4 regions of the Alteromonas mediterranea DE genome follow, and region 3 is predicted to be linked to each of the others. Evidence: predicted binding sites of a transcription regulator. Region 3 holds the regulator's gene; each other region holds the start of a gene.
The links. Region 3 encodes sigma-54, which starts transcription at its own class of promoters, with help from an activator protein. Its sites were predicted from a motif close to GTTGGCACGNNNNTNGNNT; they were not measured.
Positions count from the first base shown of each region.

Region 1: flhA (flagellar biosynthesis protein FlhA) is a predicted target of sigma-54. The motif match lies at 1,940-1,958, and genes of this name have one in related genera.
Region 2: MADE_RS20265 (DUF1328 domain-containing protein) is a predicted target of sigma-54. The motif match lies at 5,243-5,261, and genes of this name have one in related genera.
Region 4: MADE_RS05280 (flagellar basal body rod protein FlgF) is a predicted target of sigma-54. The motif match lies at 2,540-2,558, and genes of this name have one in related genera.

Region 1 is NC_011138.3:1,200,001-1,207,605, forward strand. Features, by position in the region: gene fliR (flagellar biosynthetic protein FliR) at 1-611, shown strand, start outside; gene flhB (flagellar biosynthesis protein FlhB) at 700-1,824, shown strand; gene flhA (flagellar biosynthesis protein FlhA) at 2,014-4,113, shown strand; gene flhF (flagellar biosynthesis protein FlhF) at 4,143-5,576, shown strand; gene MADE_RS05525 (MinD/ParA family protein) at 5,582-6,448, shown strand; gene MADE_RS05530 (RNA polymerase sigma factor FliA) at 6,445-7,176, shown strand; gene cheY (chemotaxis response regulator CheY) at 7,213-7,596, shown strand.
Region 2 is NC_011138.3:2,594,822-2,602,426, reverse strand. Features, by position in the region: gene MADE_RS11590 (alanine/glycine:cation symporter family protein) at 1-728, shown strand, start outside; gene MADE_RS11580 (zinc-ribbon domain-containing protein) at 989-1,315, shown strand; gene MADE_RS11575 (YeaC family protein) at 1,316-1,609, shown strand; gene MADE_RS11570 (DUF349 domain-containing protein) at 1,599-4,505, shown strand; gene MADE_RS11565 (hypothetical protein) at 4,506-4,724, shown strand; gene MADE_RS11560 (hypothetical protein) at 4,791-4,985, opposite strand; gene MADE_RS20265 (DUF1328 domain-containing protein) at 5,024-5,200, opposite strand; gene yfbR (5'-deoxynucleotidase) at 5,457-6,110, shown strand; gene MADE_RS11545 (CC0125/CC1285 family lipoprotein) at 6,146-6,721, opposite strand; gene MADE_RS11540 (hypothetical protein) at 6,748-7,005, opposite strand; gene MADE_RS11535 (hypothetical protein) at 7,065-7,577, opposite strand; gene MADE_RS11530 (hypothetical protein) at 7,581-7,605, opposite strand, start outside.
Region 3 is NC_011138.3:896,160-903,764, reverse strand. Features, by position in the region: gene MADE_RS04150 (calcium/sodium antiporter) at 1-220, shown strand, start outside; gene MADE_RS04145 (KpsF/GutQ family sugar-phosphate isomerase) at 223-1,203, shown strand; gene kdsC (3-deoxy-manno-octulosonate-8-phosphatase KdsC) at 1,204-1,752, shown strand; gene lptC (LPS export ABC transporter periplasmic protein LptC) at 1,749-2,327, shown strand; gene lptA (lipopolysaccharide transport periplasmic protein LptA) at 2,296-2,850, shown strand; gene lptB (LPS export ABC transporter ATP-binding protein) at 2,853-3,578, shown strand; gene MADE_RS04120 (RNA polymerase factor sigma-54) at 3,652-5,133, shown strand; gene hpf (ribosome hibernation promoting factor) at 5,164-5,451, shown strand; gene ptsN (PTS IIA-like nitrogen regulatory protein PtsN) at 5,465-5,908, shown strand; gene rapZ (RNase adapter RapZ) at 5,997-6,842, shown strand; gene MADE_RS04100 (HPr family phosphocarrier protein) at 6,842-7,114, shown strand; gene mgtE (magnesium transporter) at 7,286-7,605, shown strand, end outside.
Region 4 is NC_011138.3:1,149,844-1,157,448, forward strand. Features, by position in the region: gene flgC (flagellar basal body rod protein FlgC) at 1-254, shown strand, start outside; gene flgD (flagellar hook assembly protein FlgD) at 286-972, shown strand; gene flgE (flagellar hook protein FlgE) at 987-2,372, shown strand; gene MADE_RS05280 (flagellar basal body rod protein FlgF) at 2,597-3,340, shown strand; gene flgG (flagellar basal-body rod protein FlgG) at 3,387-4,175, shown strand; gene flgH (flagellar basal body L-ring protein FlgH) at 4,187-4,867, shown strand; gene MADE_RS05295 (flagellar basal body P-ring protein FlgI) at 4,888-6,000, shown strand; gene flgJ (flagellar assembly peptidoglycan hydrolase FlgJ) at 6,061-7,011, shown strand; gene flgK (flagellar hook-associated protein FlgK) at 7,028-7,605, shown strand, end outside.

The DNA of each region.
Region 1 (7,605 bases), 300 kb from region 3:
TACCTCCTTCACCTATTGAAAACTTAGTGAGTGTCGGTACCTTTTTAATTGTTATTCAACAATTACTGATAGGCATCGCTATTGGTTTTATTTCGATGATGGTATTGAACACCTTCGTGTTAGCAGGGCAGATCATCGCCATGCAAACCGGTTTGGGCTTTGCTTCGATTGTCGACCCGGTTAATGGTATTAACGTGCCGGCGGTCGGGCAGTTTTACCTTATTTTAGCGACCTTGTTGTTTTGGACACTCGACGGCCACTTGTCGATGATTCAAATGATAGTGATGAGTTTTGAGGCTTTTCCAATCGGCGAGGCGTGGTGGACAGGCGAACAGTTTCGCGATATTGCCCATTGGGGAGGCTGGATGTTCGTTTCCGCTATTACGCTTTCATTGGCGCCTATCGTCTCGCTGTTAATTGTTAATTTGGCCTTTGGTGTAATGACAAAAGCTGCGCCACAGCTGAACATTTTCAGCATTGGTTTTTCCATTGCTCAGCTAATGGGGCTGCTGATTATTTGGATAACGCTAGATAACTTTACTGCGCACTTTGAAACCCAATGGTTTAGGGCTGAACAGTTTATGTGTGAATTATTGAATATTTGTCCTTAGACAAGCAATACGCGTCGTTCGCAGAATATGGTATGACTGCGATCAGGTTAGGTGAGTAAACTCGTAACAGAGAAGAACAGACTCGAGCATGGCAGATTCAAGCGAAAAAACAGAAGACCCCACGGGGAAGAAACTCGATGATGCCCGAAAAAAAGGGCAGCTAGCCCGTTCCCGTGAACTATCTACCACCTTGGTGTTAATAGTCAGTGCCGTCATGTTTCTATTTGTTGGTGGCTGGATAGCGGAGTCGGTATTTAAACTTACCCGCAGAATGTTCATTTTATCTCGTGATGAAACCTATGATATCACCCACATGTTTGGCGCGTGGGGCGAGGCATTTTCAGCAGTGGGCCCTGCCGTACTGCTATATATGGTTGTCGCAATGATTGCAGGGATCTACGGCTCTATTGCCCTTGGCGGTTTTAACTTTACGTGGGAAGGGGCAAAGCCTAAAGGCTCTAAAATGAGCCCGATTCAAGGCTTCAAACGCATGTTTGGCACCAATGGCTTAGTTGAGCTTCTTAAGTCTATTGCAAAAGTAGTGGTTATTATCGGCATGGCCATTGGCGCGCTGCTGTTCTTTGAAGATGAAGCGCTGCATTTAGATATGGAGCTTTATCCGGGCAACCTGTTTCACGCTATGGACATACTTAAATGGGCTTTTCTCATTCTAGTATGTGGCATGATCCCCATCGCGCTCATCGATGTGCCTTATCAAATGTATAAGCACAACAAAGAAATGAAGATGACCAAGCAGGAGGTGAAAGACGAAAGGAAAAATGCTGAAGGCGACCCCATGGTTAAAGGGCGTATCCGTCGATTGCAGTATCAGGCTGCAACGAAAAGAATGATGCAAGAAGTCCCTCAAGCTGATGTCGTGGTGACTAACCCTACCCATTTTTCAGTGGCCATTAAATACGATGAAAAAGGAATTAGGGCACCTGTGGTTGTCGCAAAAGGCGCCGATGAGTTGGCCATGCATATCAGAAAAATAGCCACAGCGAATGATGTTCCGCTCATTCCTTCTCCTATGTTAGCGCGGGCAATCTTCTATTCCACAGAAGTGGATGATGAAATACCCAACGCCTTGTTTATGGCGGTAGCGCAAGTTCTCGCCCACGTGTATCAGCTTAAAGCTCACAGAGCAGGTAAAGGTAAACGTCCCAAGCCATTGAAACGGGATCTGCCCATCCCTCCCGAGTATCGCCGATAACACAGCCTTCCCCGCCAAGTTAGCATGAAAAAGATGCGGGAAAATGGACGGTTGTTAAAATAAGAAATGCCGTTAATTTAGGCAGTTAGTGCTGCTGCAGAAGGTGTTTGCTAAAGCTGGCACGTATGTTGAAACCCGCCTATCAGAATAGAATTAAGCGTCAATTTTCTGATAGAGAGACAATACGCAATGCAGTTATCCGGTTATCTTCAGCGTTTCGATAAAAATCAGCTGCAAAATTTCACCAGTGGTTTAGGCGCGCCTATCGTCCTCTTAGCCATAATGGGCATGGTTATTTTACCTATGCCGCCGTTCTTATTAGATGTGCTGTTTAGTTTTAATATTGCCTTGTCTCTGGTCATAATTTTGGTGGCAGTACTCACACAAAAACCTGTCGATTTCGGTATTTTCCCGCTTGTGTTGCTTATCGCTACAGTACTGAGACTGGCATTGAACGTAGCGTCTACCCGTGTTGTTCTGCTTTATGGGCACGAAGGGGGGGATGCTGCAGGTAAGGTTATCGAGGCCTTTGGAGCAGTGGTTATCGGTGGTAACTATGCGGTGGGTATTGTTGTTTTTGCTATTCTTCTAATTATTAACTTCAAAGTGGTTACCGCGGGTGCCGGGCGTATATCTGAAGTAAGTGCTCGCTTTACTTTGGACGCCATGCCAGGTAAGCAGATGGCAATTGATGCCGACTTGAACGCCGGCTATATCGACCAAGACCAAGCCCGTCAGCGCCGAGAAGAAATCACCGCAGAAGCCGATTTTTACGGCTCGATGGACGGTGCGTCAAAATTCGTAAAGGGTGACGCGGTCGCCGGTCTTTTCATTATGTTGATTAATATCGTCGGCGGGTTATTCATCGGCATGATCCAGCACGATTTGAATTTTGGTAGTGCTATTGAAATTTATACCATCCTTACTATCGGTGATGGGCTGGTTGCTCAAATACCTTCACTTCTGCTTTCTGTAGCGACCGCGATAATTGTTACTCGTGAAAACGAAACCCAAGAAATGGGTAAAGAGATCCGCGGACAATTAGGCAACACACAAGCGCTTTATATTGCATCGGGCGTGCTATTTGTGATGGGTATTATTCCAGGTATGCCCCACATTGCATTTTTAGGGTTCTCGTTTTTAATTGCGGGCGTTGCCTATTGGCAGACAGTTCAGGAAAAGAAAAAGGCTGCGGCACCGTCGGTCCCTGATAATGTGATGAAAGACGACACGGTGGCCCCAGAGGTTAAAGAGCTGGGGTGGGATGACGTTCAGCAGGTTGATACTATCGGGTTGGAGGTCGGCTATCGATTAATACCACTGGTTGATAAATCTCAAGGTGGCGAATTGTTGACGCGCATAAAAGGGGTGCGTAAAAAGCTCTCCCAAGAACTTGGTTTTCTTATTCCCCCAGTACACATTCGCGATAATTTAGATTTAGAGCCTAATACCTACACTATTGCTATGCTTGGCGTCACCATTGGCGACTCTGTTATCAGTCATGATGAAGAGTTGGCTATCAACCCCGGGCAGGTCTTCGGCAAATTAGAAGGTCGCGCCACCAAAGACCCTGCGTTTGGTTTAGATGCGGTGTGGATCAAGCCGAATAAACGAGAACACGCGCAAACCTTGGGGTACACCGTTGTTGATGCAGCTACCGTTGTGGCTACCCACCTTAGCCAGTTGTTAACTAACAATGCTTATCAGCTACTTGGTCACGAAGAAGCGCAGCAGTTACTTGATATGCTGGCTAAGCAGCACCCTAAATTGGTGGAAGGTTTAGTACCAGATATCTTGCCGCTAAGCACGGTGGTAAAAGTGCTTCAAACCCTACTATTTGAGGGCGTGCCTATTCGCGATATGCGCACTATTGTTCAAACCTTAAGTGAATACGGCACTCGCAGCCAAGACCCGGATGTATTGGTCTCTGCCGTTCGTATTGCGCTTAAACGTCTTATTGTCCAAGAAATTACCCAAGGGGCAAAAGAGATACCTGTCATAACCTTGGCGCCAGAGTTGGAACAGATGTTGCACCAGTCACTTCAAGCAGGTGGCGAAGATGGCGCTGGTATCGAACCAGGTTTGGCAGACAAGCTGCAAAAATCATTGCAGCAAGCCAGTCAGCAGCAAGAGTTAGAAGGAGAGCCTGCAGTACTCCTAACCTCTGGCATGCTGCGACCCGTTCTGTCTCGCTTCTTAAAGTATTCGGTTGTTGGGCTCCATGTGCTTTCTTACCAAGAAGTGCCTGACGACAAACAAATAAAAATAGTCAGTTCGGTCGGTCAATAATCTGACACTGGGTGATTGGAGAGGTTGCAATGAAAATTAGACGTTTCTTCGGCAAAGATATGCGTGAGGCGTTAAGCCAAGTTAAAGCTGAGTTAGGCAGTGATGCAGTGATCATGTCGAACCGCAAAGTTGCCGATGGCATTGAGCTTGTTGCCGCCTATGATAAAGAGCCTGAAGCAAAACTCTTCACTCCAAAAACATCGCCTAAAGCAACCCCTAAAGCATCAGGTCAAAAAGCCGTGCCTAGCTTAAGTGAGATTATCGGTGATGATGGCCCCGACAGTTTAAAAGCTCTGTTAGAAAAGCAGCACGGCGGTAGTGCGCCTTCATCAAGTAATGCTTCAGCATCGCAGTCGCATTCAGCCAACCATAATCAGCCTATGTCTGCAAATGCGAGACATGCCAACGAAATTGCGTCACACCTTGATTTCTCAGAAGCCTTTATTGATGACGTAGAAAGCCAGCACCTTGCACAAGACGAAGGCAGAGCAACAACATTTCCCGACCACCAAGCGTCCAGCATAGACGAGGCACCCGTCTCTCAATCTGCAGAATTGGCGCAAATTAAAGAAGAGTTAGCGTCGTTGCGCGATGTTTTACAATATCAGGTTGCAGACTTGATGGAAGCGAAAAACAAGCGTCAAAAACCGGTACATCAATACTTGATTACCCGTCTAACGGATATGGGGTTAAGCAGTGCACTTGCCAGTCAGCTAATTAACTATACACCAGCACACTACAATGAACGAGACGCATGGGTGTATCTTCTTAACCTATTGGCTAATCGCATAAATGTGACAGGAAACGATATACTTAGTGCGCAAGGTGCAGTTGCCTTAGTCGGACCGACGGGCACAGGTAAAACAACGACGGTTGCAAAACTAGCTGCTCGCTATGCACAAAAGTACGGTGCAGATTCAGTAGCAATGATTACCATAGATACGTATAGAATTGCGGCCTATGAGCAGCTCGCGACATACGGAAAAATTATTGGCTGTACGGTGAGAAAAGCGCAGACTAGTGAAGAACTTGCGGATTTATTATTCCAACTTCGTCATAAGCGTCTAGTATTGATTGATACGGCAGGGTTTAGCCAACGGGATAGCCGTTTAATTAAACAGATTAAGCAGTTTGATAATGGTCAAATGCCAAAAGTTAAAAAATATTTGGTAGCGCAGGCAAATACACAATATCCTGCCCTACAGCGCATCATTAAGGCTTATGATGATATCGAACTAAGTGGCTGTATTTTCACAAAGTTAGATGAATGCTACTCTTTAGGAGAGGTATTGAGCGCTGCAGTTGAATATCAACTGCCGGTTAGTTATGTCACCGACGGTCAGAAAGTACCTGAAGACATTAAGATTGCGGAGGCAAAATCTTTAGTTTCTGCCGCTGCAAAGCTTTATAAAAAGTACGGTTTGAATCATACTAGTAGCAACAACGCAATTAAAACAGCATAAGCAGTATGATTGACGACCAAGCGAGTAGCTTAAGAAAAATGAAGCAATCACGGTTAATCAAAGTTATCGCCGTCACCGGAGGTAAAGGTGGCGTAGGTAAAACAAACATTACGCTAAACACCGCTATCGCTATGGCGAAGCAGGGTAAGCGAGTTATGGTTCTCGACGCCGACCTCGGACTGGCGAACGTAGACGTAATGCTAGGTTTGCGGGTTGAGAAAAACCTTTCCCACGTGCTATCTGGCGAGTGCACGCTTGATGAAGTGTTAGTCACCGGCCCCCACGGTATTAAAATTGCGCCTGCCACCTCTGGCACGCAATCAATGGCAGAATTATCGCCAACGCAGCACGCGGGTCTTATCAGAGCCTTTAGTGAATTGCGTTCGCAAATCGATGTACTCATCGTAGATACCGCGGCCGGTATTTCAGACATGGTGTTGAGTTTTTCAAAAGCTTCTCAAGACATCATGGTAGTGGTTTGCGATGAGCCCACCTCGTTAACTGACGCCTATGCCTTAATAAAGATTCTTAATCGTGAGCACGGTGTATTTCGCTTTAAAGTTGTGGCGAATATGGTTCGCGATGTACGGGAAGGTCAGGAATTATTTAGCAAATTAAGCAAAGTGACAGGGCGTTTTTTAGATGTTGCACTAGAATTAGTGGCAACCGTACCTTTTGATGAGAATATCCGCAAAGCCGTGAGAAAACAAACGGCTATTGTTGATGCGTATCCGGGTTCTCCCGCCGCTGTTGCGATTACTCAGCTTGCGAGTAGAGCCCTTACGTGGCCCATTCCGGCACAACCGGGCGGTCACCTAGAGTTTTTTATTGAACAACTCGTTGCAGAAAAAGCAGTAGGAAGTCAGCGTTGAACAGCAAGGCCGCCGCTTATCGTCAACAAACCGATAAATCGCAGTTAGTCGAACGACATGCGTCATTGGTTAAGCGCATTGCGCATCACTTGATTGCGCGATTGCCGGCCAGTGTTCTTGTTGATGACCTGATCCAGTCGGGTATGATTGGTTTGCTAGAAGCTGCGCGTAACTTCGACGGGTCGAAAGGCGCGAGCTTTGAAACTTTCGCAGGCATTCGCATTCGTGGTGCTATGTTAGATGAGATACGTAAAGGCGATTGGACCCCGCGTTCAGTACATAGAAATGGACGTGCTATTACCGAGGCTATTTCACAGGTAGAGAGCGAAACAGGCCGCGATGCGAGAGATTCTGATATTGCTGATAAGCTTAATGTAAGCTTGCAGGACTATCACCAAATGCTTAATGAGGTTAATGCGGGAAAGCTGGTAGGTATTGAAGATTTAGGTGTGTCGGAAGATGTAATTACTACTGAGCAGAGTAGAGGTAGTGATGCGCCGCTTGAAGATTTAATGCAAGGCGCGTTTCAAAAAGCGCTTGCCCATGCCATTACGACATTACCTGAACGAGAAGCAATTGTTCTTTCACTGTACTATGATGAAGAACTGAACTTAAGAGAAATTGGCGAAGTTCTTGATGTTAGTGAGTCAAGAGTCAGCCAAATTCACAGTCAGGCCATGTTAAAACTCAAATCACGAATGAAGTCGTGGCAAGCTGACGAAGAATAGAAATTAATAACAATTAACCCCTCATTGGAGGCTATTTTGGACAAAAGCATGAAAATTCTTGTGGTTGACGATTTTTCAACCATGAGACGTATCATCAAAAACCTGCTTAAAGATTTAGGTTTTTCTAACATCCAGGAAGCGGATGACGGAAGCACTGCATTGCCTATGCTGCAGCAAGGTGATTTTGATTTCGTTGTTACCGATTGGAACATGCCAGGAATGCAAGGTATCGATTTGCTGCGCGCAATAAGAGCCGACGACAAACTTAAGCATTTACCTGTACTAATGGTAACTGCAGAAGCGAAAAAAGAGCAAATTGTTGCCGCTGCACAAGCGGGCGTTAACGGCTATGTCGTTAAACCATTCACCGCTGCAACTTTAAAAGAAAAATTAGATAAAATTTTCGAACGTTTAGGTTGATCCAGACGC
Region 2 (7,605 bases), 1.7 Mb from region 3:
CCATTCTTATTTGTACAGTGACAGGTTTAGTTATCCTGTCGTCGGGTGTTTGGAAAGAAAAACATGAGAACGTGTTTGACCGTTCTGACATGTATTTCGTTGCCGGCCAGTATGACGACACGAACCAAGCGGATGTCGATAAACTTTATGGCTACCTCAATGAGGTTGAAGGCAATGTGGTTGAGCCTTACACCGGCTCTATTACGGTTGTTAACGGCACCGCAGTCAGTGACGGTTTCACACTACTTAACGCGCGCTCAATTGCTGAAGATGTTAAGTACGCGGTGGGAAGTGAAGATCTGTTTACAGGTACGCTAAAAGTTGTAGACGGTAAGCCAGTAAAAGAGAATTTAGAAGTAAGTGGTAAGTCGCTGGTTCACTCTGCGGCATTGACAACCATTGCGTTTACCCGAGGCTTCTTCGGTGACGCGGGTCAATACATTGTTTCTATTGGTCTAATGCTGTTTGCTTTCTCTACCGCTATCGCGTGGTCTTACTACGGCGACCGTGCCATGACATACCTTTTAGGGCCGCGCTCAGTGATGCCTTATCGCGTTATTTACGTAGCCGGTTTTGTATGGGCAGCGTTCTCTGATACGACTCTAGTATGGGCACTTTCTGCAGTGGCAATTGTCGTTATGACCCTGCCGAACTTATTCGGTATTATGCTGCTTTGCAAAGAAATGAAAGAGACCGTGAACGACTACTGGGCTCGCCATAAAAAGTAAGTGTAAATAGGCTTATCGCTCGCTTTTGTCAGAAACAGAGCAAAGGCAAAAACGGTAGGTCAACCCATTGAAATGCGCGGAAGTGTACTTTGTTCAAAAGTTAACACCCCGCGCATTTTTTGTTTTGCGGTTGTCAGCTTAATCAACATAATCGACTTCATTGTTGTGCTGAACTTAAGTATGATACTCGTCCGCGTATAAATGCTCAGCACAGATAGCGCGAGTATTTCCATTTCGCACCCAATCAATAGGAGCAACATATGGCATTAGTTGACTGTCCTTCGTGCAATAAAAAAACGTCTGATAAAGCCCAGACGTGCCCTCACTGCGGTTTTAAGATAGGCGATGCGACTTCCGAAGACATCGAGCGAAAGCAAAGCTTACAAAGATTTAAAAAGTTGCAGAGTATCCAGAACCAGTCACTCCTTGCTATGCTGATCTTCGTAGCAAGTTTTGGATTCATGTACTGGGGCGGAACGCGCCCTGGCGACTTGCAACATAACCTGGCTATTTTGGGCGCAGTGGTTGGCTTTGTATGGTACTTAGTAAACCGCGCGCGAATTGTATATATAAAGCGTTTTTCCTAAATGAATATAGAAGCACTTGTAGGCAGCATGACGCCAGAAATATATGAGCGTTTACGTCAAGCAGTTGAAACCGGAAAGTGGCCCGACGGTACGCCACTTAATGAAGAGCAAAAGGCTAGCAGTATGCAGGCCGTAATGCTTTATCAAGCGAAAATTGAAAAGTCCTCAGAGCACATGACTGTAGGGGAAAGCGGTGAAATTGTTCATAAAAGCAAAGCCGACTTTAAACGCTCGTTAAGTAACGAGCATGATGATAAAAATACTATAGCGCGGTTTAAACAGGATGATATTTAGTCGTATATTTACGCCTTCACACCAAAGCCCAAAACCAGAGAAACGCATTCAGGCAATTGAAAGTCTCTCTCCAGTTAAGGCACAAGAAAAAACAATTCTTCACGAATTAGCCTTCAATGACGAAGACAGTAATGTCAGTTTGGCTGCTCTTGAAAAGCTTAATAGCTTTGTTCTTTGGCTTAAAATGTCGCAAATTGCAAAGCAAACACGAGTAAAGAAAACCGCTGAAAAAAAGGTAAACGAAGCGCTCGTAGGGGAAGGCGACCTCTCACTTTCATCTCAGGAAAAGTTTTCGTTTTTAACCGAAACGGCCAGTGCTGACTTAGTGGTGCAGATGCTACCGCAAATGCTATCAAAAGACCCCGCGCTTTTATCAGACGATAGTCTTGCGAAAGCGTTAATCGAAAAAGTCGACAAGCCCTCGTTTACGCAATACGTATTTCTGGAAGGGGCGAGTGCGGGTTTACAAACCCAGCTCATCAATGCTCAAGATAAAATATCCGAGTTGCAGAAGCTGGCCAAAAAGGTCTCAGATAGCGAGTTACTTGCGCAGATTGATACGCGAGTAGCGGCGATAAAAGACGCTCAGCGCCGCCCCGTGGAGCTTAAAAAACAGCTTACGTTAGTGTTGTCTAAATACCAAGCGCTGCTCGATAAGTCTGACGTGCAATTCATCGATGAAAAACAGCGGGAATTCGACAGCGAGTTAACGGGATTATTTGCGCAACTTGATTTACTCACTCAGGACGAGCGCGCAGAGTATGACGAAAAACGCACCCGTATATCTGAACAGGTCGAGCGTTATTTACAACGTATTCGTCCGGCGTGGGAAGAGAAGCAGCAGGCCGCGCAGCTTGCCAATACGAAGGCTTTGTGCGAGCAACAGCTAACATACGCTAACGAGCAAGTATCTTGGCTATATAATAATCGTCTTTGTGAGGCTACGCTTGCCGATGTCGCCACGGTCAACGAAAGTGTACGCGGCGTAGAAGCGACGTTAGAACAGCTTTCTCGAATGGAAAGCGAAAACTCAAACGAGAAACGTATTGCAGAAATTAAGCGCGAAGTGGACGGGTTGAATGACCAACTAGAGCGGTTTTCAATGCAGCAGCAATATGGACAAAAGCTGCTTATTAAGCTGCAAACGTTAGAAGATATTGCCGCTAAAATTGTTGATGCTTCTCAAAACGATGTGAACGAAGATAGCGCTAGTGAAGGTCTAGCAGCAGAAAGTAATAACGTGGCCAGCCTTAACGGTGCTTTCATTGAAGCGCGAAACGATTATCAAGTGTTAAGCCGTGAATTAGCGACTATTCCAAAAGCGTTGATGAAGCGCTTTAACGCTGCGACTAAACGGGTGAACGCTAACGAGCGTGCGAAGAAATCGAAAGAAAGTGAGCAAGTGAAGCACGTTAGAAAGCAAATTAGCGTTATCGATAACCTTATCGGGCAGGGTAAGTTCCGCGTCGCTATTGCTAAGTTTGCTAAGCTTGACGAAAGCTATCATGCGCTGCCTAGTAATGCGAAAAAGCAGGTCGAAAAACGTTTTGTAAAAACAGCTGAGGAGGTGTCGCATTTGGAAGGCTGGCAAGATTACCTTGCGGCGCCAAGAAAGCCCGCGTTGGTTGAAGAAGCCAAAGCGCTAGCCTCAACACAGGCCGACAATATAAAAGCACGAAGCGAAGCAATTAAATACTTGCGCAAGCAGTGGCTGTCGTTAACCCCCTCATCTACCAGTAATGGAAGTGACGATGGTGAAGACGCTGCATTACAGCAGCAGTTTGACGAAGCTCTTGAAAAAGCGTTTGAGCCTTGCCGAGAACATTATGCCAAGCTTGATGAGCAACGCGCTCAGGCTCGTGAAAAGCGTATGTCGATCATTGCAACTGTTAAGGCGATAGACATCAATACGCCTGAATCAGAGTTGGTAAAAGTGTTCGATAAAGCTGCGAAACAATGGCATAGCGCCGGTCAAGTTGAGCGCGAAATATACGAACCACTTAAACAAGAGTGGAAAGCGGTATCGTCGCCAATTCAAAGCAAAATACAGCAGTGGCAAAGTGGCAATCAAGCGCAAAAGCGCGCCTTGGTTGCACAGGCTCAGCAACTTGCTACGGAAGATGATGTGCATAGCGCTGCCGACAAATCACAGGGTTTACAGGCTCAGTGGAAGCAAATCGGGCATGCAGGCAAGCGAGAAGAAAGTAAGCTTTGGGCAGAGTTTAAAGCGGCAAATGACGCGGTTTTCGAGCGACTTAAGGCTGAGAGAAAAGTACAAAGTAACGCGTTTAATGCGCAAGTCGATGAGCTGCTTAGTAAAGTCGATAATATCGATATTAAGAGTGACAGCGCGGCTTTCGATGAGATAGTAAGCGAAATCAACGAACAACTTCGTGATTTACCTAAACCACAACGCAGTAAAGTGGAAAGAAAGTTAGAAGCCTTAGAGGCAAAACGTGTTTCGCTCGCGAAAAGCGCTCAATCTCAAGCTCGGGTACAAAAAGCACAAGCGCTTAGTTCATTACTTCTTCTTAACGTAGGGGAGGGCGGCACCGCTCGGGAAGGCGATGAAGAGACCTTACTTGAAACAGTGGGCAGACGGTGGTCAAGCCTTCTTAGGCAATCTGATGGTAATGCCAGCTGTCAGCACGATAGGCAGTGGCTAACGGTGGCGTTAGAAGTTGCTACAGATATGCCAAGTCCGGCCGCTGATGCATCAATACGTTCCAGCGTACAGTTACAAATGATGACGGCGAAGTTAGAACAAGGGCAAGCCGCTACAGCGCCCGATATTTTGGCCGATTGGCTATCCTTTGATGTGCTGTGTGAAAAGGACAAACACTTGGCGCAACGGGTTGTTGCGGTTATTGATGCGTACCCAGAGGTGGTGGCTTAAATGGAAAACGCGGTTGAATATCATTTCGAGACAGAAATGTCCGCTTATCGATTTTTAAACACGGTTAAACATATTGATGCTGAAGGGCTAAAAGTGAAATTTGGGCGGTCAGATCATCACGTAAGCGTTAAATATCGCTACGTGGTAGGCGTGTTCGATTCCACACTGTCCACTCTTGATGATTTAGCCAGGGAGTTAGGCGGTGAAGAGGTGGCGTAACCGTTAGCCTTAACACAAACTAAAAGGGCCAGACATATGTCTGGCCCTTTGGCGATAAAGTGCTGATTAACAGTCTTTATCTTCAGCTTCTACGCCTTCTTTCACATCTTCACACGCGTCTTCAACGGCGTTACCTGCGTCGGTAACCATCTCGTCTAGCTCTTCGCCTGCGTCTTCTGCTTCACCATCGCCACATGCGGCTAGTGATAAAGCAAATGCTGATGCTACTAGTACTTTTGATAGATTTTTAAATGAAAACATATCCTTACTCCTTTTTCCTACTAAAATAATTATTACTTTTAGGCTTTTGGTGCTCTGCCACGAAGCGCGTTAGCGATAAGTGAGATTACTAGCAGCGCGATAAACACAAAGAATAAAAACTGTGCTATACCTGTTGCTGCACCAGCGATGCCTCCAAAACCAAAAACTGCTGCAATAATGGCGATGATAAAAAATGTGATTGCCCAACCTAACATAACTAAATCCTCGTATTGCTTCCGTTACTTTCACTATGAATAATGCTAGCTTCGTGCCGAGTTTGTATGTTTATGATATATATGACTAAATTTTAATTTGACCAATGTTTGGTTTAGTTTATTTCCAATTATGGAAGTCACGATTACACGAAAAAATGCATTTTTTACAGGCTCGTGATCACCTATGGTATTAGCAGTGTGTTTGCTAAGGTGATAGGTTAGAAACGTCTAAGATGAAAGTGAAGGAAAAAAGTTTATGGCAGAAACACATTCTGCGTTTATCGGTCTTATGCAGCGCGCTCGCAATGTGAAACGGTGGCCGCTTATGGCACAATTCCAGGAAGAGATGTTATCGACCCACATATACGAAGCCTCCTTTGTGGCCCACATGCTTGGTGCGATAGCGTGCGATGTATTTAACGAAGACATCAACCCTGATAGGGTTGCGGCAATGGCTATCTTTCACGAGGGAAGTGAAATTGCAGGGATGAGTGATATACCTAGCCCGGTTAAATACCACGACCCGGAAACCACGGCTGCAATAAAAAAGCTAGAGCGTCGCTTTGAGCTAATGCTCATTAAGACTTTGCCCGAGGAATTACAGGCTAGATATATTCCGCTAATTGAGCAAAATAAAGATGACGATCACGTAACGCTAGCAAAAGCTGCCGATGTCTTATGCGCATATTTAAAGTGCGATTATGAACTGTCAAAATCAAATTCTGAGTTTTCTAACGCGATGAGAGAAATGGAAGTTCAGCTAAAGCGCTACCGCGAAAAGCTGCCCGCGGTAGACTATTTCTGTCAGGTCTTCTTAGAAGATGCAAAGGGTACGTTAGACGAGCAAACCAAGAGCCTAGAGTGGATAGAGCGCGCTAATACGCTTCACCTCACCTCAGATGACGCTTAGATGCCTAAAATGGAAAGGTCCGAGTATTTACCGGTTTAATTACTGCCTTTAGTCTCAAGCGGCTCAGCAAGCACTTCTTCTACAGTGAAGGCGTTTTTACCTAAGCTTGCCATATCATTTGCCATTTTAACGACGATGGTAAAATAAATATCGTTGATCTGTGTTTTTACCACGTCACTGGAATTAGGCACGGACATCGGCTGTGCCACTTCTTCACATCCGGACATGGTGCATTGTCTATCAATTTGAAAAGCTGCCGGCTTTTCATTATTAGCCACAATTTCTCGTGCCAATACAGGCTTTTTATCTACGTTAGTTTTTACTATAGATAAATAGCTGTACCCCTGCTTTTGCGCAATTTGTGCAGCGCGATGGAGGGCGTATTGCTGAACTTTATCTGCAGGAGTTTTGTCTGTGGCCTTAAAGAGAACTTTGTATTCGCTGCCCGAAAGTTTCTCACTAGAGTATCCATAACCGGCTTTTGTGTTTGCCGATTTATAAGGGGTAGGCGCAGCGACTGGCGTCGATGAGCAACCTACTATTACAAGACTAAATGCTATACCAATACCAGCAAGCATCTTGCGACTTTTCGACGTAGGTTTTCCGGTCATCTCACGTACTCCTTAGATTATTTAGGTCATTGAAACAATGACAATAGCGCGGTTCTGCCTAGCGCCATCATGGCCTGATTGCGTTTTGCTTTAGGCTTAGCATCAACTGCACCTTTGTAACCGCCAAATGCAGCAATACCCAATAGCGTCTCGGGTTTGCCCATTAATAGCTTACATTGCCTTTTTGCTTGCGTAACTGCAACATCTGCATGATGCTTTTGCGAAAAGTAAGCATGTTCCTTTTCTGCGATGTCACGCATATTAGCCTTTAAAAAAATGTTCATCGTGGTTACCTTACGCTATTTTTGACAAAAGATATGAATTAGTTTGTAGCAGGGAATAGCTAACCGAAAACTCGTCTCCACGTTTGTACAAGCCGGTGAAAGCTGATGTACCCAAACGCGTTTTGAGCAAGTCTAAATAGTCCAAATGCTGTTAACACATTAATAGCCAATAGCACTAACGGTACTATCACGTAATGCACACCCATACTGTGAAGAAAAGCGCCAATAGCGATGTTTAAGATAAGCCAGCAAACAGTTCCTACCGCAAAAGCAGCTAAGCAAGCGAATACCGTAACAAAAATACTCTTTTTTATGAGCATCAATTCACTGTTAGTCAGTTCTAAAAACGCGAACCCTTGTGCTTTTCTTTGAGAAAATGCTTCTTTAAGCGCAGATATGATGCTTGAGAAGGAAGGGTCGGGGTAGTTTTGCTCAGTAGTAGAATTTGCTGATTTATTAGCGCTTGAATGTCTATCGGCGTTAAGCGTCGCCTGAGCGCCAGGAGGCGTCAGGCGAAACGGATTTTCTTCACACAATGAAAATTGTGCTTTGTGAAAATCAGGCACTGTCATCGGTTATTTCTTGCGAAGTAGTGAAGTT
Region 3 (7,605 bases):
TATTTTCAACTTGCTGGCTGTGCTAGGTATGCCTGGCCTCATTGCTCCCGGTTTATTAGACCCCGACGTTTATAATCGCGATATGTACGTTATGTTAGGTTTAACGCTATTACTGTTCCTGTTCAGTTTCGATTTAATAGGAAAGCGTACAATATCAAGAACAAACGGATGCTTATTTCTGGCCTGCTTTATCGGCTACCAATTTTGGCTTTTCGGATAACCATGAATACACAAACTCAGATGAACTATATCGACTCGGCGAAGCGCGTTATTGAAATTGAAACGCAGGCCATTGCCAATTTAAGTGAGCGCTTAAACGACGACTTTATTACAGCCTGCGATATTCTTTTTGCCTGTCAGGGAAAGGTTGTGGTTTGCGGTATGGGGAAATCTGGGCATATAGGTAATAAAATTGCCGCCACGCTGGCTAGCACAGGTACACCTGCTTTTTTTATGCACCCTGGTGAAGCCAATCACGGCGACCTAGGAATGTTGGGCAAAGGCGATGTTTTATTAGCCATATCCAACTCTGGTGAAACCAATGAGCTTGTAAACTTATTGCCTGTAGTCAAACGCTTAGGTATTCCAGTGGTAGCCATGACCAACAGTGCTTCAAGCTCGCTAGGGCAGCATGCTGATGTCATCCTTGATATTAGCGTTGAGAAAGAAGCCTGTTCACTTGGTCTAGCTCCAACTACTAGCACCACGGCTACATTAGTAATGGGGGATGCGCTTGCCGTTGCGTTACTTGACCAGAAAGGGTTCACGTCTGATGATTTTGCGTTATCACACCCTGGGGGAAGCTTAGGGCGTAAACTGTTGCTTAAGGTGCGAGACATCATGCTAACTGGCAGTGATATTCCGCTTATCGAGTTAAACGCATCGGTGGCTGATGCTTTGCTCGAAATTTCTAAAAAAGGGCTAGGAATGACTGGGGTGCTTGACACTGATGGTACCCTAACAGGCGTATTTACTGACGGTGATCTACGGCGCATTTTAGATGCTCGCATTGACGTACATAGCGCAACCGTCGAAAGTGTTATGACCAAAGGCGGTAAAACAACCACAGCCGAACAACTTGCTGTCGAAGCATTAAACTTAATGGAAACTCATAAGATTAGTGCATTAATGGTCACGGATAACGAGCACAAACCAGTGGGCGCGTTTAACATGCATATGCTACTTAAAGCTGGAGTGCTATAAATGACAACAACCTTGTACACAGAAATGGATGACGGGCTTTTCGATGCGCTGGCTAACGTTAAGTTATTGGTATGTGATGTGGACGGCGTGTTTTCAGACGGTCGAATTTATTTAGGCAACGACGGTGAAGAACTGAAAGCTTTCCATACTCGTGATGGTTATGGGGTGAAAGCCCTAGTCAGTAACGGTGTTAACGTAGCGGTTATTACCGGGCGTCGTTCCGCAATTGTAGAAAACAGAATGAGTGCGCTCAACGTAGCCCACATTATTCAAGGTGAAGAAAACAAAGCTGACGCATTGAGCACATTGATAGAAAATCTTGGTTTAAGCGCTGACGAGGTTGCCGCGGTGGGCGACGACATGCCTGATACCGGCATGTATAAGCATGTGGCGATTAAAATAGCGGTTGCCGACGCACACCCTTTCGTGGCAAAACAAGCGAACTGGATAACCACCTTGCCAGGCGGATTTGGCGCGGTGCGCGAGATATCAGATACTATTTTACACGCCAAAGGCGTAGCGAATGAGATTTTTGGAGCAAGTGTATGAGCCAATTTGGCTTTAATCGCTTAGGCTTAAGTATATCGGCGCTGTTTATCTTAGCGTTGCTGATGTATGTACCTACGTGGATGGAAGAGCAGCCAGAATCACAAGGCAGCAGCGAGAATGGCGCCTTAAAACCTGCCTATAAAGCGAAGAACTTGACCACTACCCTTTACAACCAAGAAGGCGAGTTAAATCACAAGGTATTTGCCGAATCAATGGAGCACTACGACCAGCTAGGTTTTGTATTGTTCCAACAGCCCAAATATACACTGTATACTGAGAACGCTACGTCTCCTTGGGTGGTGACGGCGCAAGAAGGTACGCTCTACAACAACGATCTGATCCAGTTAGAAAACCAGGTTGTTATCGAGAACCAAACCAGCGATGACTTTGTCAAAAGCCTCTCAACCGAATACATTCAGATTAATTTAGACACCAAACAAATGACATCTGATCAAGTCGTTGAAATACAGGGTACCCAATATGTCATTTTGAGCAATGGGTTTAACGCGAATTTACGCACACAAGAATACGAGCTTTTAGATCATGTACAAACCACTTATTCCCCTAGCAACTAGCCTATTACTTGTCATCGCTAGCGGTGCGGTAAGCGCAAGCGAAGATGATTTTTCGCAGCCCATTAAAATAGGCTCAAATACTCAATTTATCGACGGTAAAAATAAAACGGCGTTGTATAAAGAAGATGTACTGATTACCCAGGGTTCGCTGGTGATTGAAGCCGATGAAGTGGAAGTTATCGCGAGTGAAGGTAGTGGCCGCGAAATTTTTATCGCCAGAGGAAAGCCAGCCAGTTATTCTCAAACACTAGAAGACGGTACTCCGGTGTCTGCTAAGGCAAACGAAATTCGTTATGAGGTGATCAATCGCACAATTTCTCTTTCAGGAAACGCGGAACTTCAACAAGACACCAGTAAAGTGCAAGGTGACAACATTACTTTCGACATGATTACCGAGCAGTTACTTGCTACTGGTGGGGCGGGCGAAAATGGAGAAGGTCGAGTGACTACGGTATTTACTCCTGAATCCATTCGCAAGACATCATCGAAGAAAGAAGATAAAGACAGTGAGGACAATCAATAGCAATGGCAACTTTGAGCGCAACCAACCTTGCTAAGGCATATAAATCGCGTCAGGTAGTACGCGACGTCAGCCTTTCTGTCTCGACGGGTCAAATTGTTGGCCTACTTGGCCCCAATGGCGCTGGTAAGACCACTACATTTTATATGATTGTGGGATTGGTTAACCTGGATAAAGGCAAGATTGAAATCGATGATAATGAGCTTACTCATCAGCCCATGCACGAGCGTGCACGCCGCGGAATTGGCTACCTTCCGCAAGAGGCATCAATTTTCAGAAAGCTTACGGTACATGAAAATATCATGGCCATTTTGCAAACCCGTAAGGATTTAAATTCACAGCAGCAAGAAGAAGAAGCTGACGCGCTACTTGATGAATTTAATATTAACCATATACGTAATAGTACAGGGATGAGTTTGTCCGGTGGTGAACGACGACGTGTTGAAATAGCACGCGCACTAGCAGCTAATCCGCAATTTATTTTATTAGACGAACCGTTTGCTGGTGTTGATCCAATATCAGTTAATGATATAAAGAAGATAATACAGCATCTTCGAGATAGGGGTATTGGAATCCTTATCACCGACCATAACGTGCGAGAAACATTGGATGTTTGTGAGAAAGCGTACATTGTGAGTCATGGCGAGCTTATCGCGCAAGGAACAGCGGAACAGGTTTTAAGTAATCAAAAAGTAAGGGATGTATACCTAGGCGAACAATTCAGGCTATAGTTAGTGTAACTGAATTGTCATTTTTCAATTTCGCTCTGGTGTATTCAATTTAGAGCATTTAAATAAGACGTAGATGAAACCATCTTTACAGCTAAAATTTAGCCAACAACTTACCATGACACCCCAGCTTCAGCAGGCGATAAAACTGCTGCAGCTATCTACGCTTGATCTTCAGCAGGAGATTCAAGAAGCCCTCGATTCAAACCCTTTATTGGAAGTTGAAGAAGGTAACGACGAGCCGCAAGTAGAAAAAAATAATATCGATAGCGACGATAGCGTGACAGAAGCGTCTGCGACAGCGTCTAGCGATACATTGGAAGCGGGTGACGCGTTAGAAAAAAACGACCTTCCCGATGAATTTCCTATCGACAGCACATGGGATGAATACTATTCAGCGTCATCGGCCCCAGCGCCAGGTCCTTCAAATGACGATGAACAAATATTTCAAGGCGAAACCACCGAGGATATTCAGGAACATTTGTCGTGGCAGATGCGATTGACCCATTTCTCAGATACCGACCGCGCCATTGCTACGGCAATTATCGACTCTATTGACGAGTCTGGCTATTTAACCGTGACCCTTGAAGACATTCTTGACGCGGTAAACTCTGAGGATATGGAAGAGCCTATAGAAATGGACGAAATAGAATGCGTACTTAAGCGTATTCAGATGTTCGACCCCATTGGTTCGGGCTCCCGCTCGCCGCAGGAATGTCTAATGGTGCAACTGCGCCAGTTCTCAGAAGACACACCATGGCTTAACGAAGCCAAACAGCTTATAGAAGAATATTCAGACCTATTAAGCAGTAAAGATTATCGCACGTTAATGCGTAAGAGCCGCTTGAAGGAAGATCAGCTGCGCGAGGCAATGCGTTTATTACAAACCTTGAATCCTCGCCCAGGTAGTGCTTTAGTTACTAAAGAGCCTGAGTACGTTATTCCTGATGTCTCGGTCGCCAAAAAGAATGGCCGTTGGGTGGTTGAGCTAAACCCCGACAGCCTGCCTAAGTTGAGTGTAAATCAACAATACGCTGCAATGAGTCGTCGTGCCAAAAATAGTAGCGACTCACAATTCATCCGCTCACACATGCAAGAGGCTAAGTGGTTCATTAAGAGCCTTGAATCTCGCAACGAAACCTTAATGAAGGTGGCAAACTGTATTGTGCAGCAGCAGATGGGCTTTTTTGAACATGGCCCGGAAATGATGAAACCTATGGTGCTTAACGATGTCGCAGAAATGGTAGATATGCACGAATCAACGATTTCACGCGTCACAACGCAAAAGTATATGCATACACCACGTGGTATCTTCGAATTGAAGTACTTCTTCTCTAGCCACGTAGCAACAGACTCTGGTGGTGAGTGTTCATCTACCGCGATTCGTGCATTGATCAAAAAGCTAGTGGCGGCTGAAAAGCCGAGCAAGCCACTAAGTGATAGCAAGATTGCTTCATTGTTGGCCGAACAAGGCATTAAAGTTGCCCGGCGAACAATAGCAAAATACCGGGAATCATTGTCGATCCCGCCGTCGAACCAACGCAAGAGCCTAATTTAAACGGGCTTAATAATATAAGGAAGACGAAATATGCAAATCAACCTAACTGGTCATCATGTCGAAATCACCGACTCTTTGCGTAATTATGTCGATACGAAGTTCAGCAAACTTGAACGTCACTTTGATCACATTTCTAATGTGCATGTCATCCTGAACGTTGAAAAATTAAATCAAAAAGCCGAAGCGACCGTTCATTTAAGTGGCGCTGAAGTATTCGCATCCTCAGAAAATACCGACATGTATGCGGCGATTGACAGCATGGTTGATAAACTCGACCGGCAGGTAATCAAGCATAAGGAAAAACTGAAAAAACATTAGTAGCTAAATAAGTATGGATATACAAGCCATCGTAAGTCTGGACCGCACCGAGTGTGCGGTTCAGTGTAATAGTAAAAAGCGAATTCTTGAGATCATCGCAGATATCGCTGCCAAAAATAACGATAACATCGATCAGGCAACGGTACTTAATAGTTTGATGTCTCGAGAGCGTATGGGTAGTACCGGAATCGGCAATGGCATTGCGTTACCACATGGGCGCTTGCCAGGTTTAGAAAAGGTGATCGCCATTGTTGTCACCAGTACGCCAGCCATTAATTTTGACGCGCTCGATGAAAAGCCGGTAGATATATTTTTCGCGTTACTTGTTCCTGAAGAGCAAACCGAAGGCCATCTACAAACATTAGCCACGGTAGCCGGTAAACTAAGCGATAAAGAAACGATTAAAGCGATACGTCGTGCCAGTACAAGCGATGATATTCTTTCTGCACTAAGTTAAAGATTTAAGCGCCTTAGCGAGGTCGTGACCAAGGCGCTTAAGACAATAAAGCGTATGCGATAAAACCAGAAGATTTGGGAGAAATTAGGTGAAGCTGATTATAATCAGTGGTCGTTCGGGGTCTGGTAAGTCTGTCGCACTTCGCGCATTGGAAGATTTAGGGTACTACTGCGTTGACAACATTCCTGTAAACCTACTTCCTACCCTAACCCACACTGTTGTTGATGAATACGACCAAGTGGCGGTGAGCATTGATGTGCGTAACTTGCCGAAAAACCCTGATGATCTGGTAGAAATTTTAGATTATCTTCCGTCGTCGTGGTCAATGACCATTGTCTATATCGATGCCAGCGATGATGTGCTGGTAAAACGCTTCAGCGAAACCCGACGTCTGCATCCCCTTGCGAAGCTCAATAAGTCTCTATCTGAAGCCATAAGGGCAGAGTCAGCCTTGCTAGCCCCTATCGCTGAACGGGCAGACTTGTATTTAGATACAGACAAACTGACTATTCACCAACTTGCTGAGTTGATACGCGAGCGAATACTCGGTAAGAAAAGCTCCCGCTTAGTGCTGGTGTTTGAATCTTTTGGCTTCAAACACGGTATTCCGAAAGATGCCGATTATGTTTTTGATGCGCGCTTTTTACCTAATCCTCACTGGGAGCCTGACCTGAAGCACCTAACAGGGCTTGATGCGCCCGTTGAGGTTTTCTTAGGCTCTCAACCCGTTGTTACCAAGTTCATCTGGCAAATTCAGAATTTAATTACCACCTGGCTACCTCATTTAGAGCGCAACAACAGAAGTTACGTAACAGTCGCTATTGGCTGTACAGGCGGGCAACACCGCTCTGTGTATATTGCCCAAACTCTGTCGAAAACCTTCAGCGAAATACACCCAGATGTACAAATTCGCCATCGAGAGCTAAACCAGTAATGACAATTAAAAAAACGCTAACCATCGTAAATAAGCTGGGATTACATGCAAGAGCAGCGACCCAATTAGTGAAGCTTGCCAATCAGTTCGACGCCAAAATTATTTTAAAGAAAGGCGATAAAGAGGCTGACGCCAGCAGCGTTCTTGGTTTAATGATGCTGGAAAGCCATCAAGGTGAACAAGTAGATGTTATTGTAGATGGAAACGATGATGTTGACGCCCTTGCTGCCATTGAAGAGCTCATAGAAGGTAAGTTTAACGAAGACGAATAGTTTAAATCCGTCACCTGATTACTTATTAAACGTTTAGCGCCGTTTTATAGTTATACTGCGCAAAAGCCACGCAATTTTCATGACAGACTCATCGTAATTGCGATATTCTACGCCCACTTAGGCTTTAAAGCCTTCACCGTTCATCTTAATAGCAGGTAGGAATAACGCCTTATGGCAGAAGCGCTTGTTTCTAAATACGTACAAACCCAGTTACGCGCCCTTAATGCCGCGTTGACTAACGGTCAGTTTGTCTCAGTACGTAAGCTTCTGCTTGAACTTCCCCCTTCTGATGTCGCCCACATACTGGAATCGAGCCCGAGTAGAACCCGTGACGAATTATGGGAACTCATTGATAGCGACTTTCACGGCGACATCTTAGAGGAACTGTCTGATGATGTACGAAACGGTATTATTACCAAGATGCTTCCGGCCAATGTGGTTGATGCACTTGAAGAGATGGACACCGACGACTTAGCCGAAACGCTAAGCAG
Region 4 (7,605 bases), 250 kb from region 3:
TGCGCGACCAGTCGAAAGGTGCAGGTGTTCAAGTAAAGGGTATTGTAGAAAGTGATGCTCCTTTGCAAGTGGAGTATTCACCTAACAACCCGATGGCAGATGAAAACGGCTACATCTATAAACCCAACGTGAACATTGTGGAAGAGATGGCGAATATGATGTCAGCGTCCAAAGCGTATGAAACTAACGTGCAGGTTGCGGACACCACAAAGCGTATTTTCCGTCGCGTACTGCAGCTAGGTCAAGGGCAGTAACTTGCCGCTTGAATAATGTGAGGATTACTCAGTGAATACCATAAACAATACTGGCTTAAATACTGATCTGTATTGGCAAGAGGAAACCGTCAAAATAGCTGACGGCACCGAGCAGCAGTTAACCCAGGAAGATTTCTTCTCAATGTTAACTGAGCAGTTAGCCAATCAGGATCCCACTGCACCCGTTGATAACGATCAAATGGTAGCGCAGATGACATCATTTACGATGGCCGACGGTATTTCCCAGCTTAACGAAAAGTTTGAGTCGTTTGCAGCTTCAATGACATCGAATCAAGCGTTACAAGCTTCTAGTCTTATCGGGCAAAACGTGCTGGTTCAAGGTAACGTGGGTTATATGGCCAATGAAGGCGATGGCATTTCGGGTGTCATCGTGAATGAAAAAACAGTTCAGAATATGACGATCACTATTGAGAACCAGTTTGGTGAAGTCATAAAAACCATTGATGCAGGCACACAAAGCGCTGGCAACATTGAGTTTGAATGGGATGGCAAAGATAAGCATGGCAACCAGATGGCACCGGGTGAATATGTTATCAGTGCCACTGGCGAGTTGAATGGAGAAGGTGTTCAGCTGAATACCGCCGTTAATCGCCATGTTGGAAGTGTAAGCTTGGCTGGTAGTGGTCAAGGCGTAATTTTGAATTTGGATGGTGATGTCAGTATCAATCTTGATGACGTCATTCAAATCGGCAGTTAGTAGGAGAATCAATAATGTCTTTTAATATTGCACTGAGTGGCGTATCGGCCGCACAAAAAGATTTGGATGTAACCGCCAACAACATCGCAAACGTAAATACTGTTGGCTTTAAAGAATCTCGTGCTGAATTTGGCGATGTTTATGCGGCATCACTGTTAGCAGGTGGTAAAACGAAAGTGGGTGACGGTGTACTAACTCAGGAAGTTGCACAGCAATTTTCTCAAGGTAGCCTTCAGTTTACGAATACGTCGTTAGACCTTGCGATTACAGGTAACGGTTTCTTTGCGACAGTACCTGAAATTACATCACGTGACTTTTCATTTACTCGTGCCGGCCAGTTTAAGCTCGATAGTGACAACTTCGTGGTAAACAGTAATGGTGACAACCTTCTGGGCTTCCCGGTAAACGCTGATGGAACCAGTGCATCTGTTGCGCTAAGTACTACCGAGCCTGTTCGTATTCCTGACTCTTCGGGTTCACCGCAACAAACCTCAGAGGTTGATATTCGTATGAACCTTCCTGCTGGCGACGCTGGTCTAGACCCACAAGACTTCAACCCTGAAGATCCGTTGACTTATAACGCAGCAACCTCGGTAACTGTTTATGATTCACTGGGTGATAGCCATGTTATGACCTATTACTTCATAAAAGACGGTTCACCAGGCGTTGATAACGAATGGTATGTCGCTACCGCGATTGACGACACACTTGTTGATATGACCGACTCTGCTGGTAATGATACCGACCCAGCTACAGCGGTTAACTCAGTAGGTGGAAATACAGGTAATGCAGTAACTGCGTCTAAGCTTATCTTCTCTCAAGGCGGTGACTTTTCTGGTATGGAAACACCAGACGGCAATGCTACGTTAGACTTTAAAATGCAAACTGAAGCGCTAGGTGCTGGCATATTGGCAAATGGTTCTGACCCAAATCAACAAATTAGCATCGATTTTAACTTGGACGTGAACAGCGCCACACCTAATGAGCCGACTCAGTTCGCCTCTGCGTTTGAAGTTACTTCACTAGAACAAGACGGTTTACCTGTAGGTCGATTAACGGGTATCGACATTGGTCCGGATGGCTTGGTTCGTGCAACGTTCTCTAATGGTACGTCTGAACCTATTGTTCGTGTCGCTTTGGTTCGCTTTTCTAATGAACAAGGCCTAACTCAAGAGAGCAGTACTCAGTGGAAGGAAAGTATTCTTTCAGGTGAGGCACTAGCAGGGGAAGCAACAACCGGTACTTTCGGTGAAATTAACTCTTCGGCGCTGGAACAAGCCAACGTTAACCTTACCACTGAGCTCATCGACATGATTATCGCTCAGCGTAACTTCCAGGCAAACTCGCGTGCGCTTGAAGTGAACAACTCGCTAAACCAGACTATCCTTAACATTCGATAGTTTGCAGTAAGCCACATTAGCAGATTGCTAAGCGGCAAATTTTAGGCGCGGAAAACCGTACCTATTTGACCCGATTTAGAAAGGTCGCAACAATGCGACCTTTTTATTTTTCTATATATATCAATTCAATACCGCCCTTATTTTTCAATTGCACTAAATATCCACAGATTGGCACTGCCTTTGCAAAATCTTGTTTAAGGTTTAATCAGAGTCAAAAGTCAGTCATGGACAAACTTCTCTATATTTCAGCAAGTGGTGCCTCCCAAGACCTACTAGGAACAGGGATTAGGGCCAATAACTTGGCTAATGCACAGACAACGGGATTCAGAGCGCAGTTAGAGCAGGCAAGGTCAATGCCGGCCTACGGCGAAGGTTTGCCGACTCGCGTGTTTTCCATGACAGAAAGCCCGTCGAATAATTACGAGTCGGGTCCGATGATTAAAACAGACCGCGATTTAGACGTAGCCATTCAAGGTGATGGTTGGTTCGCTGTACAAGATCAAAATGGTCAAGAAGCTTACTCGCGTGATGGAAATTTCAAGTTGGGCGATGACGGAATTTTGACAGATATCCACGATCGCGTCGTGCTTGGTGACAATGGGCCAATATTCCTTCCTGTTCCTTTAGATAATCTCAATATTGCGGCCGATGGCACGTTGTCAATGAGACAGCTAGGTGCCCCTGCCAATGTTATTGAAGAAGTGGGGCGACTTAAATTGGTTAGCCCAAACTATGCAGACATGGAACGTGGGAACGACGGCTTATTTAGAATGGAAGATGGCTCAATAGCGCCAGCCAATGCCAACGTAAAAGTAATGTCAGGCATGCTTGAAGGTTCCAACGTCAATGCGGTTGACGAAATGGTAGACATGATAAGTCTGCAGCGTCACTACGAGCTTCAAGTCAAAATGATGAAGCAAGCAGAGAAACTAGATCAAAGTGGCAATGCGTTATTACGCATTCTGTAAAAGAATTTTTATCACCGTTGCCCTATGAGCAACGTCGGAGGTTAACATGCATCCAGCATTGTGGATTAGTAAAACCGGACTAGACGCCGCACAGACCGATGTGGCAGTGGTGTCTAACAACCTAGCAAACGCATCAACAGTGGGCTTTAAAAAAGACCGCGCGGTGTTTGAAGATTTGCTTTATCAGAATATCAATCAGCCAGGCGGTCGTTCGTCTGCTGACACGGAACTACCTTCTGGGCTTATGCTTGGTTCAGGCTCGAAGGTCGTTGCTACTCAAAAAGCACACACGCAAGGTAACCTGTTAACCACTGAAAACGCGTTGGATATGTCAATTCAGGGCCGTGGTTACTTTGAAATATTGCAGCCAGACGGCACCATTGCATATTCGAGAAATGGTCAGTTTTCACTGAACGACCAAGGCCAAATTGTTACATCTGGCGCGGGCTTTTTGCTTCAGCCTGAAGTGGCTATTCCCGAAGATGCGCAACAAATCACAATTTCTCAAGATGGTGAAATTAGCGTAAGTATTCGAGGACAAGCAGAGCCTCAGGTATTAGGGCAATTAAATATTTCTGATTTTGTGAACCCAACGGGCCTTCAGCCTACGGGACAGAACCTTTTCGTAGAGACAGCGTCAAGCGGTGCACCTATTCAGGGGATCCCTGGTCTGCAAGGTTTGGGTTATATCTCACAAGGCACGTTGGAAACGTCTAATGTAAACGTGACCGAAGAGTTAGTAAACCTTATCGAAAGCCAGCGCTTGTATGAGATGAACTCAAAGGTTATCTCATCGGTCGACCAAATGCTTGGTCAGGTTATTCAGCAACTTTAGTAGGTAGCATCATGCGTATTTTAGGTTTATCTGCTGCACTTCTGATACTTGGCGGTTGCGCCAGTACAAACGAGCCTCCCGTTCAGGCAAACGACCCGTCGTTTGCACCGGTAGTGCCAGATTACCCGCGTGAAACGGTAGTAGAAGATGGCTCGCTTTTTCGTTCGCAGCTTGCTAACAACTTATATTCTGACGTTACCGCAAGAAGAGTCGGTGACATCATCACTGTAACGTTAAGCGAGAATACCCAAGCGAGTAAGTCCGCGGATACATCTACTGCTAAAGACACGAACGTGAATCTTAATCCTATTACAGGGTTGGCAGGTCAAGCCATTAACATAGGCGGTGAGTCCATACAGTTAGGCGTAAGTTCGTCACGGGACTTCTCAGGAGATGCCGCAGCGAATCAAAGCAACAGCTTAATCGGCGCTATTTCCGTTACCGTAGTCGACGTTCTGCCTAACAGCAATCTTGTTATTCGTGGTGAGAAGTGGTTAACGCTAAACCAAGGTGACGAGTACATTCGGCTTACCGGTATTATTCGCCCCGCAGATATTAGCCCTGAAAACGAAATCGTTTCGACTAAAGTGGCCAATGCACGCATCCAATATTCAGGTACCGGTTCCTTTGCGCGTGCGCAAGAAAAGGGTTGGTTAACCAAGTTTTTTGATTCCACTTGGTGGCCTCTTTAGGTTTAGGAAGGAGAGTGAATATGCGTTTATTTTCAGTTGTACTTGCCGTTTTCACACTGCTTTTACCCTCGCAGGCATTTGCCCAGCGCATTAAAGATGTAGCGAGTATTCAAGGCGTACGTAGTAACCAATTAGTGGGATATGGTCTTGTTGTAGGTTTGCCTGGAACGGGTGAACAAAGCCCGTTCACCGAACAAAGTTTCAGAACCATGCTGCGTAACTTTGGTATCAGCCTTGACGCCAATACCAAGCCAAAAATACGAAACGTGGCCGCAGTGGCGGTACACGCCGACCTGCCTGCTTTTGCAAAACCCGGACAAACCATTGATATTACGGTTTCTTCAGTTGGCGAAGCGGCCAGTCTTCAAGGCGGAACGCTGCTCCAGACGTTTCTTCGCGGTGTTGACGGTAAAGTCTACGCTGTAGCGCAAGGCAGCTTAGTCGTGAGCGGGTTTGGCGCACAAGGCGGTGACGGCTCTCGTATTGTCGTTAATACGCCAACGGTAGGCAGAATTCCAAACGGTGCGATGGTAGAGCAATCTGTACCAACAGGCTTTGCCAATGGCGACACGTTAACGCTTAACCTCCATTATCCAGATTTCTCAACAGCCAAGTCGCTTGCAGATACGATCAACGAGCGCTTAGGTGCACAGCCGGAAAATGGCTATGTTATTGCTAAGCCCATTGATGCAGCGTCTGTTCGCGTGTCGGCCCCGCGAGATGTCGGTCAGCGCGTGGGCTTTTTGGCTACCTTAGAAAACTTCGAATTTACACCAGCTGATGCGCCAGCGCGCGTAGTGATAAACAGCCGAACAGGCACCATTGTGATTGGTAGTGACGTTCGCTTATTACCAGCAGCAATTACCCATGGCGGCTTAACGGTGACTATTTCTGAGAATCAACAGGTGACGCAGCCTAATGCATTTGCAGATGGCCAAACTGCCATAACCACCCAATCTATTGTTGATGTGGACTTGGCTGATAGCAGAATGTTTAAGTTTGAGCCTGGCGTTACCCTCGACCAGTTAGTGCGTGCAGTTAACGAAGTGGGCGCGGCACCGGGCGACTTGATGGCAATTTTAGAGGCACTGCGTCATGCGGGGGCTTTACGCGGTGAACTTGTAATTATCTAAAGCGAACAGTTTTTAACAGTATCTGGTGGGAATAAAACGGGTTACAACGGAATAAATACGATGGAATCACTTAGCACAAAAAGTCAGCTTGATATGGCACGCAATGTCCACGATATGGGCAGCATTAATAAAATGCGCGAAGCTATCGCATCAGGTGACGAGACAGTATTGCAAGAGGCTGCCCAGCAGTTTGAAGCGATTTTTGTGCAAATGATGTTGAAGTCTATGCGTAAAGCGCAAGATGCCCTTGCTGATGAAGATAGCCCGTTTAATTCTCAGCAAGTTAAGTTTTATCGTGATATGCATGACCAACAATTAGCGACAGACCTTACCTCAGGTGGGGGATTAGGTCTCGCTGATGTCATTGTTAAACAGCTAGGTCAGACCGAGGATAGCTATACGCCTGCCAGTGTAATCAGAAGTGACGGCGACTTATCATCACTTAACAGAAACCGTGTGTACAACGTAGCTGAGGCGCAGGATATTGCCCTTTCTTCACAGTCTATTCGTAGCCAGTCAGCACAAAAAGATGCCATGTTCGAAAGTCCCGAGCAGTTTGTAGAGAGCCTAATGCCAATAGCTGAGAAAGTGGCAGAAAAATACGGAATGGATCCTAAAGCAATAATTTCCCAAGCCGCGGTTGAAACCGGGTGGGGCAAATTTGTTATCCATAAAGCGGATGGGGAAAGCTCGCACAACTTATTTGGCATCAAAGCAAATAAGGGATGGCAAGGAGAGCAGGCTGTAGTCGACACGTTGGAATTTAACAATGGACTACCGCAAAAACAAAAGGCTGCTTTTAGGTCCTACTCGTCAGTAGAAGACGCAATGGAAGACTATGGACGCTTTATCACATCACAGCCTCGCTACAGCCATGCTGTCGAGAATGCTTCTGACGCAGCGCGTTACACCCATGCGCTTCAGGAAGCGGGCTACGCTACAGACCCTGAATACGCAAGCAAGATAATGGCAGTGTATAACAGCGACCGTCTTAGCGCGTTAATGCCATAGCATTGGAGATGATATAGTGAGTTCTGTTGATTTATTTTCATTAGCGACCAGTGGTGTAAACGCCAGCAGTAAGCTTTTACAAACGACCAGCAACAATATTGCCAACGTCAACACGCCAGGGTACGTTCGCGAGCGCACTGAGCTTCAAAATAGTCAGGTTTTCGGTGTAGAAATCGGCAATACCGAACGCATCATCAACGTATTTGCACAAAACCAATTGCGCAGGGACATAACAGCGGTAGGAGAACTGGAAGCCTTTTCTAGTAAAACTACGGCAATTGACAATCTTCTGGCCAGCGAAGCCAACTCTATTTCTCAGGGGTTAAGCGAATATTTTTCTGCCCTCCAAACTGCTGCAGATGACCCTACGAATTTGGCATCAAGAGAGCAAGTGCTTGGTAAATCAGAATCATTATTCCAAAGGGTAAAAACACTTTCTGACTTCATGATTGAAAAAGAAGAAGAGCTGAATTTAGAGTTCACAGCACTCGTAGACAGGGCAAATACCCTTATAAGCAATATTGGTGAGTTGAATGAAGGGATAGTGATAGCAAATGGGAATAGTACAAGCGACCAACCCGGCGCCTTACTTAA